Regions from separate parts of the Cupriavidus sp. H39 genome, predicted to be linked through region 3. Evidence: predicted binding sites of a transcription regulator. Region 3 holds the regulator's gene; each other region holds the start of a gene.
What was found. The regulator FNR, encoded in region 3, switches genes on or off when oxygen is low (the NO sensors DNR and NnrR bind a similar motif). The targets are predictions, from matches to a motif close to TTGATNNNNATCAA.
Positions count from the first base shown of each region.

Region 1: a site for FNR is predicted at 3,127-3,140, ahead of ACOCMH_RS02770 (OmpW/AlkL family protein). Genes of this name have one in related genera too.
Region 2: a site for FNR is predicted at 3,973-3,986, ahead of ACOCMH_RS21235 (fatty acid desaturase). Genes of this name have one in related genera too.

Region 1 covers NZ_CP189846.1:517,657-524,167, forward strand. Annotated here, with positions in the region: gene ACOCMH_RS02760 (hypothetical protein) at 1-535, opposite strand, end outside; gene leuA (2-isopropylmalate synthase) at 1,140-2,849, shown strand; gene ACOCMH_RS02770 (OmpW/AlkL family protein) at 3,203-3,844, shown strand; gene ACOCMH_RS02775 (AMP nucleosidase) at 3,923-5,410, opposite strand; gene ACOCMH_RS02780 (GNAT family N-acetyltransferase) at 5,599-5,988, shown strand; partial or broken gene ACOCMH_RS02785 (NADPH-dependent F420 reductase) at 6,013-6,511, opposite strand, start outside.
Region 2 covers NZ_CP189848.1:1,249,306-1,255,816, reverse strand. Annotated here, with positions in the region: gene xdhB (xanthine dehydrogenase molybdopterin binding subunit) at 1-230, shown strand, start outside; gene xdhC (xanthine dehydrogenase accessory protein XdhC) at 395-1,384, shown strand; gene ACOCMH_RS21245 (adenosine deaminase) at 1,440-2,495, shown strand; gene guaD (guanine deaminase) at 2,573-3,895, shown strand; gene ACOCMH_RS21235 (fatty acid desaturase) at 4,083-5,246, shown strand; yybP-ykoY riboswitch at 5,296-5,537, shown strand; gene ACOCMH_RS21230 (TMEM165/GDT1 family protein) at 5,558-6,133, shown strand.
Region 3 covers NZ_CP189848.1:2,383,118-2,389,628, forward strand. Annotated here, with positions in the region: gene rluB (23S rRNA pseudouridine(2605) synthase RluB) at 1-1,656, opposite strand, end outside; gene scpB (SMC-Scp complex subunit ScpB) at 1,662-2,519, opposite strand; gene ACOCMH_RS26410 (sulfite exporter TauE/SafE family protein) at 3,107-3,865, opposite strand; gene fnr (fumarate/nitrate reduction transcriptional regulator Fnr) at 3,943-4,668, shown strand; gene ACOCMH_RS26420 (hypothetical protein) at 4,736-4,981, opposite strand; gene ACOCMH_RS26425 (hypothetical protein) at 4,978-5,187, opposite strand; gene ccoG (cytochrome c oxidase accessory protein CcoG) at 5,230-6,511, opposite strand, start outside.

The sequences.
Region 1 (6,511 bases), on a different replicon from region 3:
CGCTGCCGTTGCTGTCGAGCAGCGCCACTTTGACCGGCAGTTCCTGGCCATCGCGCATCGACAGGCTGGTGGCGGGCATCGACAGCGTGTAGCTCAGGGCCGACGCCGGCACCACGGTGATGGTGGCCGCTTGCGCGGGCAGCTGCACCGTGGTGTTGTCGGTGCCCCGCACCGTTGCAACCACCTGCACGGTGGTGGTGCCGGGGGCAACGCCCTTGACCACGGCGCTGCCCGGCGTGCCGGCGCTTGGCTGCACGGTGGCGACGGCGCTGTCGGTGCTGACCCACTCAAACGTGGTGTTGCCCGATACGTCGACGCCGTTGCTGTCCACGGCCAGAGCGCTGATGGTCAGCGTGCGGCCAACCCCCACCTCGCCGGAGGTCACGCTCATCTTCGCCGTATAGGTCAGCGGCGTGGTCGTGCGGCCCGATGCCGGCGCGGCCGGCGTGCCGCTGCCACCGCCACCGCCGCATGCCGCCAGCAACAAGGCCGCGGCCGGGCCCGCCAGCCAGGATGCCCACCTTCTCAGTCTCATGATGTTTCCCCCAGTCGTGTTTTTTCCCGCGCTACCAGCCTAGGCACAAAGCGGCGCACGCAATACCAGCCAGAGGACTGAGGTGCAGCGCACAGAACCCCGCAGCGATTCATCCATTCAGGGCAGAGCCTCGCCTTGCGGGCGACGGAACGCCAGGCCGCCACGCGCCAGCGGCCGCAGGGGGCTCAACCGTTTGGCGCAATCCGTTGCTGCCGCTCCCCCGACCGGGCCACGGTGGATCGGCGCGCAACGCGGCCCGCGTTCAACCCTTGACCGGCTCCCAAGTTGTCGACTAACCTTGCCCGGTCATATGGACTTGCGCTGCGTGCGTACCCACCGGAGCGGCTGCGGCCCTCTCTCTCTCCAGCCACGATGAACCGTTACACCAGCACTCCCTGCCAGGCTGCCGATGCGTCCCGCATCGCTGCCCGCGCACGCGTGCTGGCCGCCCAGGCATCGGGCCGCGCCCTGCGCGCTTCCTCGCTACCGCTAAGCCTACCGATCGGTTGCCGGGCCTAGGGCCCCGTGGCAGTTCGGCAGCCTTTCGCCACCCTTTTCCCGTTGATCCATCGTTTATCTTCCCTTGCGAGGAAGGAGACCCCGTATGCTCGGCAATCCCGCCACCAAGTACCGCCCCGCCGCCACCGTCGACATCCCTGACCGCACCTGGCCCGGCCGCACCCTCACGCGCGCGCCGCGCTGGATGAGCACCGACCTGCGCGACGGCAACCAGGCCCTGATCGAGCCGATGAACCCGGCGCGCAAGCTGCGCTTCTTCGAACAGCTGGTGAAGATCGGCCTGAAGGAAATCGAAGTGGCGTTTCCCTCCGCCTCGCAGACCGACTTCGACTTCGTGCGCATGCTGATCGAGCAACAGCGCATTCCCGACGACGTGACAATCGTCGTGCTGACGCAGTCGCGCGAGGACCTGATCCGCCGTACCGTCGAATCCGTGCGCGGCGCGGCGCGCGCCACCGTGCACCTGTACAACCCGATCGCACCGGCCTGGCGGCGCATCGTCTTCAATGCCTCGCGCGACGAGATCAAGGCAGTCGCGGTATCGGGCACGCGCCTGATCAAGTCGCTGACCGATGCCATGCCCGAGACCGCCTGGACCTACGAGTATTCGCCCGAGACCTTCAGCCTGGCCGAACTCGATTTCTCGCTGGAAGTGAGCGACGCGGTGTCAGCCGCGTGGCAGGCCGGGCCAGGCCGCCCGATGATCCTGAACCTGCCGACCACGGTGGAATGCAGCACGCCCAATGTATTCGCCGACCAGGTCGAATGGATGCACCGCCGCCTCGCCCGGCGCGAGCACATCGCGCTGTCGGTGCACCCGCACAATGACCGCGGCACCGCGGTGGCGGCCGCGGAGCTGGCACTGATGGCGGGCGCCGACCGCGTCGAGGGCTGCCTGTTCGGCAACGGCGAGCGCACCGGCAACGTCGACCTGGTGACGCTGGCGCTGAACCTCTATACGCAGGGCGTGGCGCCACAGCTGGACTTCTCCGATATCGATGCGGTGCGCCAGTGCGTGGAGCACTGCAACCAGCTGCCGGTGCACCCGCGCCATCCGTATGTGGGCGACCTGGTGTTCACCGCGTTCTCGGGCTCGCACCAGGACGCGATCCGCAAGGGCTTCGCGCAGCAGCAGCCGGACGGCATCTGGGAAGTGCCCTACCTGCCGATCGACCCGGCCGACCTGGGCCGCAGCTATGACGCGGTGATCCGCGTCAACAGCCAGTCGGGCAAGGGCGGCATGGCTTACCTGCTGGAACAGGTGCATGGCCTCTACCTGCCGCGCCGCCTGCAGATCGAGTTCAGCCGCGCGGTGCAGGCCATGACCGACGACACCGGGCTGGAAGCGAGCGCGGACGACCTCCACGCCCTGTTCCAGCGCGAGTACCTGGCGCGCGAGACGCCGCTGCGCTATGTCTCGCATCAGTTGGCATCTGACAGCGGTGGCGCCACCGTGATCACGGTGCAGATGGTGCGCGACGGCCAGCCCTGCAGCGTGCGCGGTAGCGGCAACGGCCCTATCGACGCCTTCGTCAATGCGCTGGACCTGCCGGTACGCGTGATGGATTACCACGAGCATGCGATGACCGCCGGCGCCGATGCGCGGGCAGCGTGCTATGTGGAAGTGCGCGTGGGCGATTCGCCGACCGGGTTCGGCGCGGGCATCGACGCCAACCTGGTCACGGCCTCGCTGCGCGCGGTGCTCTCGGGCGTGAACCGGCACCTGCAGGCCGGCTTTGGTGCAAGCCATCCCATCGCACATGCCGCTGCGGCCGGCGCGGCCGCCGAGGCCTGACGCCCGGCGTATCGCAAGAAAACCGGTGTGCCCCGCCCCCACGGGGCACACCCGGAAAGACGCCCTTGCGGGCGCCCACGACATGCCTGGTGCGGATCCTGGTACCAATGCGCGCGCACCGCATTGCACGTGCTCGGATCTTTCGCAAAGCGTAAGCGGCAGAATCGTGCCGCGCTACGAATCATTTCGCATGTGGTTAGAAGCGACGTCCGAAGCCGCGCCGCGCGTGGCCGCACTGTAGCGCCCTCGCGACGCCGCGCGCACCATTTGGTTCCGCTTGTTTTGTGTCAAGGCCCCCGCCAGCCTGCTCCGCCACACTTGGCCCGGCTTCGATAACAAACCAAGCAGACCTCATGAAAACACTGTCTCTTCGCACCGCCACCTGTTCGGCCATCGCCACCTGCGCCATGCTCGGCGCCTTCGCCACGCCCGCCGCCGCCGCGGACGACGCCCAGGGCAACTGGATGGTGCGTCTGCGCGGCACCTACCTCGACATGGCCAACAGCGCCGATCCCGTTGGCGGCGTCGGCCCGTCCGACCGCATCACGGTCAACAACAAGTGGATCCCGGAACTCGACGTCACCTACTTCTTCACGCCGAACATCGCCGCCGAACTGGTGCTGACGGTGCCGCAGAAGCAGAACGTCTACCTCGATGGCAACAAGATCGGCACCTTCAAGCATCTGCCACCGACACTGCTGGTGCAGTACCACTTCATTCCGAACGGCACTTTCCGCCCGTATATCGGCGCAGGTTTGAACTTCACCCGCATCTGGGGCGAGAACATCGCCAATAACGCGTTGCAGCTCGACAGCTGGAGCGTCGGGCCCGCGCTGCAGATCGGCATGGACTACAAGCTGACCAAAAACTGGTTCCTGAACGCCGACATCAAGAAGATCTGGCTGTCGAGCGACGTCAAGGCGGGGGACGTCAAGGTATCCAAGGTAAGCCTGGATCCGTGGCTGTTCAGCATGGGGGTGGGCTATCGGTTCTGATCCTGCCACGCCATGCAAAAGGCCGGCGCCCATCGGGCGCCGGCCTTTTTGCCTTGCGGATGAACGCGTCGGCCGACGCTACCGGAACGCTGGCTCGTCAAAGCTGCGCAGCTTGCGCGAATGCAGTTGCTCGACGCCGTGCTCGCGCAGGATGCGGATCGCCTCCAGCCCAATGGTCATATGCTGGCTGACGCGCTGCCGATAGAACGCGTTGGCCATGCCGCGCAGCTTGAGTTCGCCATGCAGCGGCTTGTCCGACACGCACAGCAGGGTGCCATACGGCACGCGCAGCCGGAAGCCATTGGCCGCCACGGCCGCGCTTTCCATGTCGATGGCAATCGCGCGCGACTGGTTGAAACGCGCATACAGCGACTTGGACTTCAGCTCCCAGTTGCGGTCGTCGGTCGAGACCACCGTGCCGGTGCGCATGCGCGTCTTCATCTCGTTGCCCGACAGCCCGGTCACGCGCGCCACGGCCTCTTGCAGCGCCACCTGGATCTCGGCGATGGGCGGCACCGGCACCCATGGCGGCAGGTCGTGGTCGAGCACGTGGTCGTCGCGCACGTAGGCGTGCGCCAGCACGTAGTCACCAAGCTGCTGCGAGCGGCGCAGGCCGCCGCAGTGGCCCACCATCAGCCAGCAGTGCGGGCGCAGCACGGCGAGGTGGTCGGTCATGGTCTTGGCGTTGGACGGCCCGACGCCGATGTTGACCAGCGTCACGCCCAGCTTGTCGCCGCGCACCAGGTGGTAGGCCGGCATCTGCGGCAGCACGCGCGGGCGCGTGGCGTCGTCGGGTTCCGCCGCGCCGAGGTCCTGCACCACGTCGCCGGGCTCGACAAAGCGGGTGTAGCCGCCGCCGTCGCCATCGCCCATCAGCGCGCGTCCCAGCGCGACGAATTCATCGACATAGCGCTGGTAGTTGGTGAACAGCACGAAGCGCTGGAAATGCTGCGGCGCCGTGCCGGTGTAGTGGTAGAGCCGCTGCAGCGCCAGGTCCACGCGCTCCGCCGGGAACAGCGACAGCGGCCAGGCTTCGCCGGGCACCGGCTCATAGGTGCCGTTGGCAATGCCGTCGTCGATGCGGTTCAGTTCGGGCAGCACGAACGACGCTTCCAGCTCGCGCGCCTGGGTGTAGCTGATGTCGGTGGTGGAGGCTTCGATCACGAACGGCAGCGGGATCGGGCGCCGGCTCAGGCCCACCACCACCGGCACGCGGTGATAGCGCATCAGCCGCTCGATCTGGTCGCGGTAGTAATCGGCCAGCAGGTCGGGGCGCGTCACCGTGGTGCCATAGACGCCGGGGTACGCCACCGTGCCCCATGACGGCCGGCTGTCGGTGACCATGGTCTCGATGTTGACCGAGATGCCCAGGTACGGGTAGCACGCATGCGCGGCCGAGGGCAGGGGCTTGCCGCCGGCGAAGGCATCGAAGCGCGCACGCACGGCGCCGACCGATGCCTCGTAGATGTCGCGGATGCGGGCGAGCGCCGCATCCGCGTCGGTGAACTCGGCAAGCTGGTCGGCTGGATGCGCGGAGGAGAAGACGGGGGCGTTCATGGAGGCCATGATACCGCGCCGGCGCGTTGCCGTGAGCGACGCCCCGCCGTGCCAGGCGCCAAATTGACGCGCCCGCGCACGCTCGCTACACTCCGCCAATTGCGCAGCACGGCTCGCCGTGCCGTTCTCGACTCGCGGCGCCCCTGGTGGCAAGGGGCGGCGAGGGGGCCGTACACGATTTGCTGGGAGAGCCGCCAATGGAAATCCGTAACTTGTTGCCCGACGACCTCGAGGCAGCCAGGCAACTACTGATCGCCAATGGCTGGGCTCACCGGGTCGGCGGTCCCGAAAAATTCGCGCGGCTGGTCGCCAATTCGCAGCGCGTCGCCGTGGCGGTTGAAAAAGGCGAGGTGGTCGGCTTCGCCCGCGCGCTGTGCGACGACGTCTGCGACGGCTTCCTGTCGATGGTGGTGGTCGCACCCGGCCACCGCCGGCACGGCATCGGCCGCGCCCTGGTGCGGCATATCGTCGGCAGCGATCCCGATATCAACTGGATGCTGCGCGCGGCACGCTCTTCCGAAGCGGCGTTCTTCGGCCAGCTCGGCTTTACGCCCTCGATGGTCGCGATGGAGCGGCGCCGGCCCTGAGCCGCCCATCCCCCCTTTCGTAGTTCAGCGTGCGCCGATCTTGCGGCGCAGTTCTTCGGCCGTACCCACCTGCCGGAACAGCGGCCCGCCCGGCGCAAAGCGATCGGCGCTGGCCAGCGGCCCCACCACCACCGGTTCGAATCCCGCATCGCGCACCAGTTGCGCGGCCACCTGCAACGCAGCCGGGTCATCGCCCGCGATCGGCACCGCCACCAGCCCGCCGGGCCGGTGATGCTCGCTGGCAAATTGCGCCGCGCCCATGAAGTTGAAGGCTCGCACCACGCGCGCGCCGCGCAGGTAGCGCGCGGTGGTAAGGCCGATGCCATCGCGCCGCGCCTCGTCGGCGATGGGGCCGTCGCGGTGTTCATAGGCGTTGGTGGCATCGAGCACGATCTTGCCTTGCCAGGCCCTGGCATGGTCGCGGCTGAGTTGCGGCAGCGCGCCGTAGGGCATGGCCAGGAACAGCACGTCCGAGAACGCATTGGCCTCGGCCACGGTGCCGGCGCGTGCGCGCGTACCCAAT
Region 2 (6,511 bases), 1.1 Mb from region 3:
TGTTCCAGAACCGCAACGTCGAGGACAGCATCCATCGTTCCAAGGCCGTGGGCGAGCCGCCGCTGCTGCTGCCGTTCTCGGTGTTCTTCGCGATCCGCGATGCCGTGGCCGCGGTGGGCGACTACCGCATCAACCCGCCGCTGAAGGCCCCGGCCACCAGCGAGGCAATCCTGGACGCCGTCGACGCGGTGCGCGAGGCGGTGGCGCAAGGGGCTGCGCAGGCAGCCTGAACCATGGTCAGGAAGCGCGCGCCCGCGGGCGCCCCGGACTTTCCCCCGGCGGCTGCGTTGACAGCCGCCGGGCCGGTGGAAGAAGCCGGCGCGCGCCACCCCTGAACCCGGCAACTCCAAGCCCCACCAGGCATCACCAGGTATCTCCCCAAAGGCCCCCGACCATGCAGGACGCACCGCTTAAACCCTTCCGCTTCGCCGATGCCGCACGCATGGTGCGCGCCGGCGTGCCGGTGGCGATGGTCACCATCGTCGAGGTCAAGGGCTCGGCCCCGCGCGAGGCCGGCATCCGCATGCTGGTCAGCGCCGACGACCTGGTCGGCACCATCGGCGGTGGCCACCTGGAGTGGCGCGGCATGGATATCGCCCGCGCGATGCTGGTGCGCGGAGAGGCCCGCCGGATCGAGCGCATTCCACTGGGGCCCGCGCTGGGGCAGTGCTGCGGCGGCGTGGTGCAACTGGCGTTCGAGGTCCTTGGCGCGTCCGACCTGGCGTGGCTGGATGCCGTCCAGCGCAGGTTCGCCGCGCACGGCTCGCTGCAACGGCATGTCCCCGCCCACGGTGCCATCACGTTCGCAGACAGCCGCGCCGTCCTTCCCGGCGTCGTGCTGGAGCCGGACGGCAGCTGGACCGACACGCTGGTGCCCGACACCATGCACGTGGTGCTGTTTGGCGCGGGCCATGTCGGCCATGCGCTGGTCAAGGTGCTGGCCACGCTGCCGTGCCGCGTGCATTGGGTGGACGAGCGCGACACGCTGTTCCCCGGCGGGCTGCCCGACAACGTCGAGGCCGAGGCCAGCGACACGCCCGAGGCAGTAGTGGCACAGGCGCCCGCGGGCAGCTACTTCCTGGTCATGACGCACAGCCATGCGCTGGACCAGACCTTGTGCGAGGAAATCCTCAAGCGCACCGACTTTGCCTACTTCGGGCTGATCGGCTCCAAGACCAAGCGCGCACGCTTTGAACACCGCATGGCCGAGCACGGCATCGACCCGGCCAGGTTTGCGGAAATGACATGCCCCATGGGGGTTTCGGGGATCACCGACAAGGCTCCGGCTATGATTGCAATTGCCATCGTCGCCCAGCTGCTCCAGGTCCGTGAACAGCGCCTTGCCGCGCTGCGTGCGGGCCATGCCGAGACGGTGCATCCCTGAACCCGTGCCGCCGGCCCTGCCGGCCGGCACAGAAAAGCCCAGAAACGAGGCCCCCATGACCATCGATGCCGCGCTCGCGGAACAGATCCGCCGCACTCCCAAGGCCGAACTGCATGTGCATATCGAAGGCACGCTTGAGCCGGAACTGATCTTCCGGCTGGCGCAGCGCAACCAGGTGGCGCTGCCCTACCCCAGCGTCGACGCGCTGCGCGCCGCCTACGCCTTCACCGACCTGCAGTCGTTCCTGGACATCTATTACGCCGGCGCCAGCGTGCTGCTGACCGAGGAAGATTTCTTCGACATGACCATGGACTACGTCAAGCGCGCCGTCGCCGACAACGTCCGCCACGCCGAGATCTTCTTCGATCCCCAGACCCATACCGCGCGCGGCGTGCCGATCGGCGTGGTGATCGACGGCATTGCCGATGCCCTGGCCCAGGCCCGCACCGAGTACGACTTCTCCAGCAGCCTGATCCTGTGCTTCTTGCGCCATCTGCCGGAGGAAGACGCGTTCGCCACGCTGGAAGCGGCGCTGCCCTACCGCGACCGCTTCGTCGGCGTGGGCCTGGATTCGTCCGAGCAAGGAAACCCGCCGGAGAAGTTCGCACGCGTGTTCGCGCGGGCGAAAGCGCTGGGCCTGCACCTGGTCGCGCACGCCGGCGAGGAAGGCCCGGCGCAATACGTCACCGATGCGCTCGACATCCTGAAGGCCGAGCGCATCGACCACGGCGTGCGCGCCATCGACGATCCCGCGCTGGTCGAGCGCCTGGCGCGCGAGCGCGTGGCGCTGACCGTATGCCCGCTGTCGAACGTCAAGCTCAAGGTCTATCCCGACCTGCGCGACCACCCGCTCAAGCGCATGCTCGATGCCGGCGTGGTGATCACGCTGCATTCGGACGACCCGGCCTACTTCGGCGGGTATATGAATGCCAACTGGGAAGCCAGCTTCGACGCGCTGCCGCTGGATGCGGCCGATGCGCACAAGCTGGCCCGCAACAGCTTTGAAGCGGCCTTCCTGCCTGCCATGCAGAAGGCCGAGTTCCTGGCGGAAGTCGACCACTTCTGGTCCGATCCGCCCAAGTCCCCGCCTGCAACGGCCCCCGCGGCCTGAGCACGGCGCATGCCAATAGCCCGGCCTGCTGCTTGCACCCCCGCGGTGCCGCGCGGGCCGGCGACGAGAGACAAACCATGACGACCCACCCCACCACTGACTCCCGTACCCGCGCCATTCGCGGCCGCGTGCTGCATTTCCTGCGCGATCCGCAATTCCATGAAGACGCGTATCAGTATTGGGACGACGGGGTGCTGATCGTCACCGACGGGCGCATTGCCGCCGCAGGCGACTACGCGGAACTGGCCGCGCGCATCCCGGCCGGCGCGGAGGTGATCGACCACCGCGGCAAGCTGATCGTGCCCGGCTTTATCGACACCCACGTGCACTACCCGCAGACCGACATGATCGCGTCACCGTCGCCGGGCCTGCTGCACTGGCTCGACACCTACACCTTCCCCGAAGAGCGCCGCTTCGCCGATCCCGACTACGCGCGCGGCGTGGCCGGCTTCTTCACCGAGGAACTGCTGCGCAACGGCACCACCAGCGCGGTGGTCTGGAGCACGGTGCACAAGGCCTCGGCCGACGCGCTCTTTGCCGAAAGCGAGGCGCGCAACCTGCGCATGGTCACCGGCAAGGTGATGATGGACCGCAACTGCCCCGAGTTTCTGCGCGATACGGCCGAGACCGGCGCCCGCGACTCGGCCGACCTGCTGTCGCGCTGGCATAACAAGGGACGCCTGTCGTACGCCATCACGCCGCGCTTCGCGCCCACCTCGACCGAGGCGCAACTGGCCGCCTGCGGCGAGCTGGCGCGCGCCTACCCGGACGCCTTTATCCAGACCCACGTGGCCGAGAACCGCGACGAGGTCAAATGGGTGGCCGAACTGTTCCCGGACGCGCGCAGCTACCTGGACGTCTACGACCGCTACGGCCTGCTGCGGCCGGGCGCGATGTACGGCCACGCCATCTACCTGGACCAGGACGATCGCCGCCGGCTGGCCGACAGCGGCGCCGCGGTGGCGCACTGCCCCACCTCCAACCTGTTCCTGGGCAGCGGCTTCTATGACTTCCACCAGTCCGACGCCAACCGCCTGAAGGTGACGCTGGCCACCGACGTCGGCGGCGGCACCTCGTTCTCGATGTTCCGCACCATGAACGCCGCGCACAAGGTGGCGCGCATGGGCGGCTACTACCTGACCGCGCTGCGCATGTTCTACCTGGCCACGCGCGCCGCCGCCGAGGCACTGGGATGGACCGGCCGCGTGGGCAGCTTCAGCGAGGGCTGCGAGGCCGACTTCATCGTGCTCGATCCCAAGGCCACGCCGCTGATCGCCCGCCGCAGCAACCGTTCGGAGACGCTGGAAGAGGAACTTTTCGCCTTTGCCATGCTGGGCGACGACCGCGTGATCGACAGCGTCTATGTGATGGGTGAGGCGGCAAACGTCCCGGCAGCCTGACACATCACACCGCGCCGCGCACACGCCCGCCGCCATCGCGGCGGGCACGCCTTTACCGCTTCCGTCATCCCACCGGCTTGACGACCGTCAAGACTGCCTTCGACAAAGCCTTCTAACCTTGCGGTTCCGCCGCGGCCTTCGTGTTGCCGCGCACCCATACTCATCGACCGCAATCAGAAGGTTCTGCATGACTGCTTCTCACACCGCAGATTCCCACGCCGCGCCTGCCGCCCCGCAAGCCCGCGCGCGCCCCCAGGCACGGCATGACGTCCCCCTGCCCGAACCGATCGCGCCGGACGCACCGCTGCCCTCGCGCAAGATCATCCGCGGCTGGCTGATCCCGCTGGGCCAGCGCAGCACGCCGCGCGCGCTGATGCTGTTCGCCTTCGACTACCTGCTGTTCGGCGCCGTGCTGGCCGGCGTGGTGCTGGCCCCGCACTGGGCCGCCAAGCTGGCGCTGGGCGTGCTGGCGGGGCTGTTGATCGCGCGCCTGTTTATCATCGGCCACGATGCCTGCCACCAGAGCCTGACCCCGCGCCGCGGCCTGAACAAGTGGCTGGGGCGGCTGACCTTCCTGCCGTCGCTGACGCCGTACAGCCTGTGGGAGGTCGGCCACAACGTGGTGCACCACGGCTACACCAACCTCAAGGGCTTCGACTTCGTCTGGGCGCCCTACTCGCTCGAAGAATTCAACGCGCTGCCGCGCTGGCGCCGCGTGATGGAGCGCATCTACCGCACCGGCTTTGGCCCGGGCCTGTATTACCTGGTCGAGATCTGGTGGTGCAAGCTGTTCTTCCCCAGCAAGCGCCAGATGGCGACGCGCCGCGCTGTTTTCACCGGCGACTGCGTGCTGGTGGCCGCGTTCGGGCTGGCATGGATCGGCGCGCTGGCGGGCCTGGCGCTGGCCACGGAGCAGTCGGTTTGGATGCTGATCGGCGCCGGCTTCGTGCTGCCCTTCCTGGTGTGGAACGTCACCGTCGGCTTCGTGCTGTACGTCCACCACACCCACACCAGCGTCGCCTGGTACGACACCAAGGCGATGTGGGCGAAAGCCCAGCCGTTCGTTTCCACCACCGTGCACCTGCGCTTCCGCCACGGCATCGGCGCGGCGCTGCACCACATCATGGAACACACCGCGCACCACGTCGACATGAGTGTGCCGCTGTACCGCCTCAAGCGCGCGCAGGCGCTGCTGGAACACGCGCTGCCGGGCCGCATCATCATCGAGAACTTCTCGTGGCGCTGGTACTTCGACACCGCGCGGCGCTGCAAGCTCTATGACTTCAAGGCGCTGTGCTGGACCGATTTCCGCGGCCGCCAGACCAGCGACAACGCGCCGGTGCCGGCCTGATCGCCTTGCCGACCGCGGCGGTGGTGGACGATCCACCGCCGCCGCGGTTATAATCGCCGCTTCCATTGGGGAGTAGCCGCCCTGCTCTCACCGCGCCGCGCAATGCGGGCTTCGGGGGACAGGGGCGTACGTCAACAGACTTGACCGCTTGCGGTTATGGCGTACGCAGCTTCGGACCCGCCTGGCCAACTGGCCCAGGCAGCGTCCATGCCTGGCGAGACCGATGACCATCCCTTTCTGGCCGGGCCGGGAAAGGGTTGTGTCATTGGCATCTCGCGATGCATTGCGGCCCGGTTACCCCACATAACAACATGGAAGCCTTCCTCGTCTCCACAGGCATCGTCGCCCTTGCTGAAATGGGCGACAAGACGCAGTTGCTGTCGCTGGTTCTGGCGGCACGTTATCGCAAACCCCTTCCCATCATTCTCGGCATCCTGGTCGCCACGCTGTTCAACCACGGCTTTGCCGGGGCGCTCGGCGGCTGGATCACGCACGTGGTCGGCGCAAGCCTGCTGCGCTGGATCCTGGGACTGGGCTTTATCGCGATGGCCGCATGGATGCTGATCCCCGACAAGCTTGACGACGCCGAGCAGGCCAGGCCCGTCAAGGGCTTCATCGGCATCCTCGGCACCACCCTCGTCGCCTTCTTCTTTGCCGAGATGGGCGACAAGACCCAGATCGCCACGGTGGCGCTGGCGGCGCGCTTCAGCGATGCCGTGCTGGCGGTGGTGATGGGCACGACCTTCGGCATGATGATCGCCAATGCGCCGGCGGTGCTGCTGGGGGACAAGTTTGCCCACAAGATGCCGATCGGGCTGGTGCATAAGATAGCGGCGGGGATTTTTTTGGTGCTGGGGGTGTTGGTGTTGGTGAATGTTGGGGGGTGATTATTTGGTTGGGGCTGGTGGTGATGTGCTGGCGGGCGTTGAACTTCGCTTTGTAAGGATTGATGAAATGCTGTCGGCTGTTGAACCGCCGGGTTCCGCCCTGCTGGGCGGGTCACTTTTTGTCCGAGCGACAAAAAGTAACCAAAAAGCGCGTTTACTGCCCTGCGGGCGGCATGTCTTATCGTAGTGGGCGTGGGGTTTTCGTACGGGGCTTGGCTTCCTCACAAAGCTAGACTGCCTGCCGCAGGGGGTGCACGACGGTGGGTGGGGCGTTGGAGTGGGGTTTGAACGAGCCCAGAGCGGTGGGTGGTCCCTGCTGCGTACCTTATCGTGGGGACGCCTACGGCTGCGCTACGCGCCGGCCCAGGACCTGTCAGA
Region 3 (6,511 bases):
GCCGGTGCCGCGCCCGCCGCCCAGGTTGGCGGCATGCGAGGTCAGCAGCGTCGGCCCATGGCTGATATAGCCCATCGACGTCTTCATCGGATCGGGCTGGCTGCTGCGGCCGCCGCCGCCGCGGGTACCGCCCTGGTCGACGCGCGGCAGGCCGTCCATGCCCGTGGGCATCGGCATGCCGGCGATCGCCGCCTCGGTGCGCTGCTTGCGCCCGCCCACCTTGGTGGCGCCCTTGGGCGCCTGCTCGCCCTTGCCGGGCACCTTCAGGCCGACGCTGGTCATCAGCGCCTTGACATCATTCGGCTCCACTTCCTGCCAGCGGCCGCGCTTGAGACCCCGCGGCAGCAGGAACTGGCCGTAGCGGGTGCGAATCAGGCGCGACACGGTCAGTCCGACCGCCTCGAACATGCGCCGCACCTCCCGGTTGCGCCCTTCGGTCAGGGCCACGTGGTACCAATGATTGGCGCCTTCGCCGCCACCGTCGGCAATACGCAGGAAGTTGGCCTCGCCGTCATCCAGCTTGATGCCGTGCAGCAGGCGCTGGCGGTCGGCTTCGGCCAACTCGCCCAGCGTGCGCACCGCGTATTCGCGCTCGACGCCGTAGCGGGGATGCATGAACCGGTTGGCAATGTCGCCCGAGGTGGTGAAAATCAGCAAGCCTTCGGTGTTGAAGTCCAGGCGGCCCACCGCGACCCACTTGCCGGTCTTGATGCGCGGCAGGTTGTCGAACACGGTCGGACGGCCTTCCGGATCGGACTGGCTGACGATTTCACCGGAGGGCTTGTGATACAGCAGCACGCGCGGCGGCTTGCTTGACACCTTGCGGTGTATCAGCTTGCCGTTCACGCGGACCTGGTCGGCCGGCAGAATGCGCTGGCCGATATGAGCCGGCAGCCCATTGACCGAGACGCGGCCCTGCAGGATCAGCTCCTCCATCTCGCGGCGCGAACCGAGGCCGCCCTCGGCCAGCACCTTGTGCAGCTTGGGCGCATCGTCATCGGCGGACAACTCGCGCACAGGCTTGGCCTTGGTGCGCGGGATGACCGTGTCTTCACTGTCGTATTGCTCGGAGATGACGAAGCGGAACAGGTCTTCGCTGCCTGCCGCGGTCTTGTCGGCGCCGGCCGGGCCCTTGCGGGGTGCCTGCGGCTTGCCGCCCTCCTTGCGCCGGCCCTGCTGGCGCGCGCCGGCGCCCTGGGCGTCGCCGGAAGTCGCCGGCTTGCCGCTGCGCGGCCCCGGCTTGCGCTTGCGGCCAGGCTGCTCCGGCTTGTCGGCGCCTTCGGCCCGGGCCGCGCGGTCGATCTTGTCTGCCTTGCTGCCGCCCTGGCTGCCCTGCCCGCCTTCGCCCGGGCCCGTCTTGCGCTTGCCGCGGCCACGCTGGCCGCCGCGTCCGGCGCCCGCGGCCTGGGCTGCACCCGGCTCGCCGGCATCGCCCTGGCCGCCTGCGCCGACGCCTTCGGCGCCCTCGGCACGGTCCTGGTTCGCCTGACGGCGCGAGGCCACCAGGTTCCTCAGCCCGCGGCGCAGCCCCTTGCGGCGGGGCGCGGCGTCGCTGCCCGATCCGGGTTCTGCGGCGCCGGTGTCGGCGGATGCGCCCGCATGGCGGGCGTCTTGGTCAACGGAATCAGACAAGATATTCACTATCGGATGTTGCATGTTATTCAGTTCGGCACGCGCTCGTCGTGCTCGCTCGGGTGCGGCGGGGTGCCGTCATGTGACGGTTGGTCCCGCGCCCCGTCCGGAGGGGGTGCAGCCGGTTCGGTGGCATCGCCCGAACCCGTCTCGGCAGCCGCCGGCGGCAGCGGCTGCGCATCAAAGCCATTGGCGCTGTCTGCGAGCGCGGCGGCTTCGCCTTCCTGCCAGGATGCCGCCTCGCCCGTTGCCGATGTGTCGGCCGGGGAGGCCGGCTCTGCAAAGGCTTCCTCGTCGGCGCTGGCCGGCTTGTGCGCCGCCAGGTCTTCGAAATTGATTGCCTGTTGCTCCAGCAAGGCGGCCTGCGCCTGCGCCTGGGCGTCTTCCAGCGGGGGCAGCTCGTCGAGCGTGCGCAGCCCGAGGTCGTCCAGGAACGCCTTGGTGGTGGCATACAGCGCCGGGCGGCCCGGCACGTCGCGGTGGCCAATCACCTCGATCCAGCTGCGGTCCTCGAGCTTCTTGATCACTTCCGTACTGACGGTCACGCCGCGGATTTCCTCGATATCGCCACGAGTCACCGGCTGGCGGTAGGCAATGATCGCCAGGGTCTCCATCACGGCGCGCGAGTATTTTGGCGGCTTTTCCGGATTCAGGCGGTCGAGGTATTCCCGCATTTCGGGCCGGCTCTGGAACCGCCAGCCGCTGGCCAGCGCCACCAGCTCCACGCCGCGCGGACGCCAGTCCTGGCGCAGTTCGTCCAGCAGTACGCGGATGGTGTCTGCGCCGACGTCATCATCGAACAGGCGGCGCAGATCGTTGACGCGCAACGGTTCCTGCGCGCAGATCAGCGCCGTCTCGAGGACGATCTTCGCCTCTTGGGTATTCATGTTGATGGTGTGCAGCCTGTCTTTGCACCTGCTCCCGGACGGATCCGGGGCACCGGAGATTTTGGATACAGCGGTGCCAAAGCCACCGCCATCTCATTGCGCAGCGAGCCGGATACCTGCTGTACCCAAGCCGTGCACTTCCCTTTCTTTGCATCGAGTTGCCGGGTCGTTCCGGCAGGAGATCGTCCGCATGCCGTCATGGACCGGCCAGCGAACCTCTTGCGTCGCTTATCCGCACAAACGGACATCGCGGTCGGCGAACTGAACGCCTCGGACGCAAGAAAATACGGGTATCGGGAGCAAGGCCGGCATCTACCACGCCGCAGTGCCAACCGGACTTTTGAACCAGATCTTTTGAACCGGATGGACCGCGGGGACTGGCGACCATTGAAAGCCTTCCGCTTCCCGCGTCCCAAGCACGCCTTCGGGTATGAAGGCCGCCAGGCGCTGCTCGCCGCTGCTTACCGCAGCCTGTCTGACTCCGCGCGATACCGCAATGTTGGCGATTGTATGGCATTCCCGCCTCCGCCTGCAACCATCATCCTGTTTGCGCGCGGCGCCAACGCCGCACGACGGACCGCGCGGCGTCAAAACACCAGGCAAAAGCCCTGTTCCGCCAGCGAATGTGGCAGCAGCACCGCTCGCGCAATGCCAAGGCCACCGAACGCCATCACGGCAAGGCCCGCGCCCAGGCGCACGCCAGGACGTCTGGACCACAGCCTGAGATAGCCCGACAGCCCGGACAGCACCAGCAGGTTCGGCAACGTGCCGAGCCCGAATACGCCCATGACCAACGCGCCGGAGCCGGCATTGCCCGCCAGCAGCGCCAGCGTCAGCGCGCCGTAAACCATGCCGCACGGCACCAGCCCCCATGCCAGGCCCACGCCATAACGCCGCGCCAGTCCGCCGCGCGCCCGCACGAAGGCCGGCATCGCGCCGGCAAGGCCACCGAGCCGGCCGGCCAGGGCAGCGCCGGCGTGCGCCGCCAGCCGCTCGAGCCAGTTCACGGTAAAGGTGCTGCCACGCAGCAGGCGCCAGCCGGACCACAGCAGCATCAGGCTGCCAGCACCAAAGAGCCAGCGCTGCAACGGCAGATAGTCCTGCTTCCAGGCCGTGGCGCCGGCGGCGCCGAGCGCGGCGCCAAGCAGCATATAGGTAGAAATCCTGCCAAGGTGCATCACCAATAACTCGCCAAGCCAGGCAGTCCGGTTGCGCACCAGGCTGAGGGGGGCCGCCGTGCCGCGCCGCTGCTCCACGGCCAGCGCCACGCCGCCGCACATGGCGGCGCAGTGCACCCCGCCTAGCAGCGCTAGCAGAAAAACGCTGATCAATACTCCGAATGTCAATTCTGTCTCCCTGCCGGATCACATCGCACGGTAAAATGTCCATATCGTGCCCCGCTGCCATTTCTTGCAGGTTCCAATTGCTCACCTCCATTCCCATTACCGAGATGTCGCCCCGCTGCTCCACCTGTGCAATGGGACAGCTGTGCCTTCCGGTTGGCATGTCGCAGCAAGACCTCGTCAAGATCGACACGCTGGTGCAGGAACGCATCCGCGTGCACAAGGGGGAAACCCTCTACCGCATGGGCGATCCGCTCACTGCGGTCTATGCCATCCGCTTCGGTACGCTGAAGACGCATGTCACCACTGAAGACGGACGTTCGCAGATTACCGGGTTCCACCTGCCCGGCGAAATCGTCGGCCTCGACGGCTTGGGCGAGATGCAGCATGCGTCCGATGCGACCGCGCTGGAAGATACCGAAGTATGCGTGGTGCGCATGAACGATCTGCAATCGCTGTCGGCCGACTTGCCTTCGCTGCAGCAGCAGTTCCTGCGCTTGATGGGCAAGGAAATCACGCACGACCAGCTGATGCTGGTCACGCTCGGCTCCATGCGCGCCGAGGAACGCCTGGCCGCCTTCCTGATCAATCTGTCGGAGCGCCTGTCGGCGCGCGGTTATTCGGCCTCCGAGTTCGTGATGCGCATGAGCCGCGAAGAGATCGGCAGCTACCTCGGGCTGAAGCTCGAGACCGTCAGCCGGCTGTTCTCGCGTTTTGCCGAGGCCGGGCTGATCCAGATCCGCCAGCGGCATGTCAAGCTGGTGGACATGGAAGGCATCAAGCAACTCTACAGCCGCAGCTGCTAAAGCACCGCGGCGTTGCCGCGCCGGCCTGCGGCGCCGGCAACGCGGTGGCCCCTGTTCTATTGCCTTCCTATTCCAGCTCGTCGGTATCGGCGAGCCGCGTCGGCATGGTGTATAGCGTCAGCCCGCTGGACAAGGCGCAGAACACCCACGCCAGCAGGAAGCCAACGGTATAGACCGACTCGCGCGACGATTCGATCGGATGGCCGAAGAATTTCAGGTCACCCGGATCGACAACGGAAAAAACCGTTGCCGTCGCCAGGCCGGCCATCAGAAAGCCCGGCCACAACACCCACATCAGCCAGCGCAACCTCATGGCTGCCTCGCTGCCGCGGCCCTGGGCGGCACAGCTTCACCCTTCTCCACCACCAGGCCATGCCGCGTCGCGCCCTGCACCGGCATGTCGGGGTGCGCCGACGCCAGCCAGATCGTCACGCCGCACGCCACCATGGCTGCCAGCGGACCACTCATCAGCAGCCACGGCCACGGTTCCTTCCACCACGGATTGCCTTGCCGACTCATCTTGCCCCCTTCATCTTGGCGACTACGTCCGAGTCCCCAGCTTCACAAATCGCGCGGCACGATAAAACTGGTGGATTGCCGGATTTCGGCATGCCCCTGCTCCGTGCCTGCGCTCGTTACTGTTACGTTAATCTTGTGCGTGCCCTGTGTGGCGGCCTCGATCGGCACGCGGACGCGGATCGGCAGCAACCGGTTGGACGTCGGCGCCAGCGATTCGGCCTGCTTGTCGTATTCGACTGTCACGCCCTTCAGTTCATCGCTGTCGGCGCGCACGCGGATCTGCATTGGCGCTTCGGTGGTGTTGATCAACTGCAGGCGATAGACGTTCTCGATCCAGCGCCCTTCCACCTCCCGCCCCAGCGCGCCGCGGTCGCGGATGATGTCGACCTTCAGCGGCGTGCGCAGCACGATTGAGGCCATGAAGCCCGCCAGTAGCGCCACCCAGACCACCGAGTAGATGATCACGCGCGGACGCAACAGGCGCTTGCGCGATGCCGCCGCGGAAAGAGCCTTGCGCATTGCGTTTTCCGAGGTGTACCGGATCAGCCCCCGCGGGTAGTCCATCTTGTCCATGACCTGGTTGCAGGCGTCGATGCAGGCGCCGCAGCCAATGCATTCGTACTGCAGGCCATCGCGGATGTCGATGCCGGTCGGACACACCTGCACGCAGATGCTGCAGTTGACGCAATCGCCCAGCCCGGCCTGGTGATGGTCGGTCTTGCGCGAGCGGCTGCCGCGCGGCTCGCCACGGCCAACGTCGTAGGTGACGACATAGGTGTCGCGATCCACCATCACGCTCTGGAAACGCGCGTAAGGACACATGTACTTGCACACCTGCTCGCGCATGAAGCCTGCGTTGCCCCACGTGGCAAACGCATAGAACAGCATCCAGAACGCTTGCCAGGGTCCCAGCGACAGGGCCATCACCTCGCCGCCCAGTTCGCGGATCGGCGCGAAGTAGCCGATGAATGTGAAGCCGGTCCAGAGTGCAATCAGCACCCACAGGAAGTGCTTGGTGGCCTTGATGCGAAATTTGCGCAGACTCCACGGATCGCCGTCGAGGCGGATGCGGGCGATGCGGTCGCCCTCGATCCGCCGCTCGATCCACATGAAGATCTCGGTATAGACCGTTTGCGGGCAGGCGTAGCCGCAGAACAGCCGCCCCGCGATCGCCGTGAACAGGAACAGCGCCAGCGCGGAGATGACCAGCAGCACGGCCAGGTAGATGACGTCCTGCGGCCACAGCACCAGCCCGAAGATATAGAACTTGCGTTCGCCAAGGTCAAACAGCACGGCCTGGCGTGCATTCCACTGGAGCCAGGGC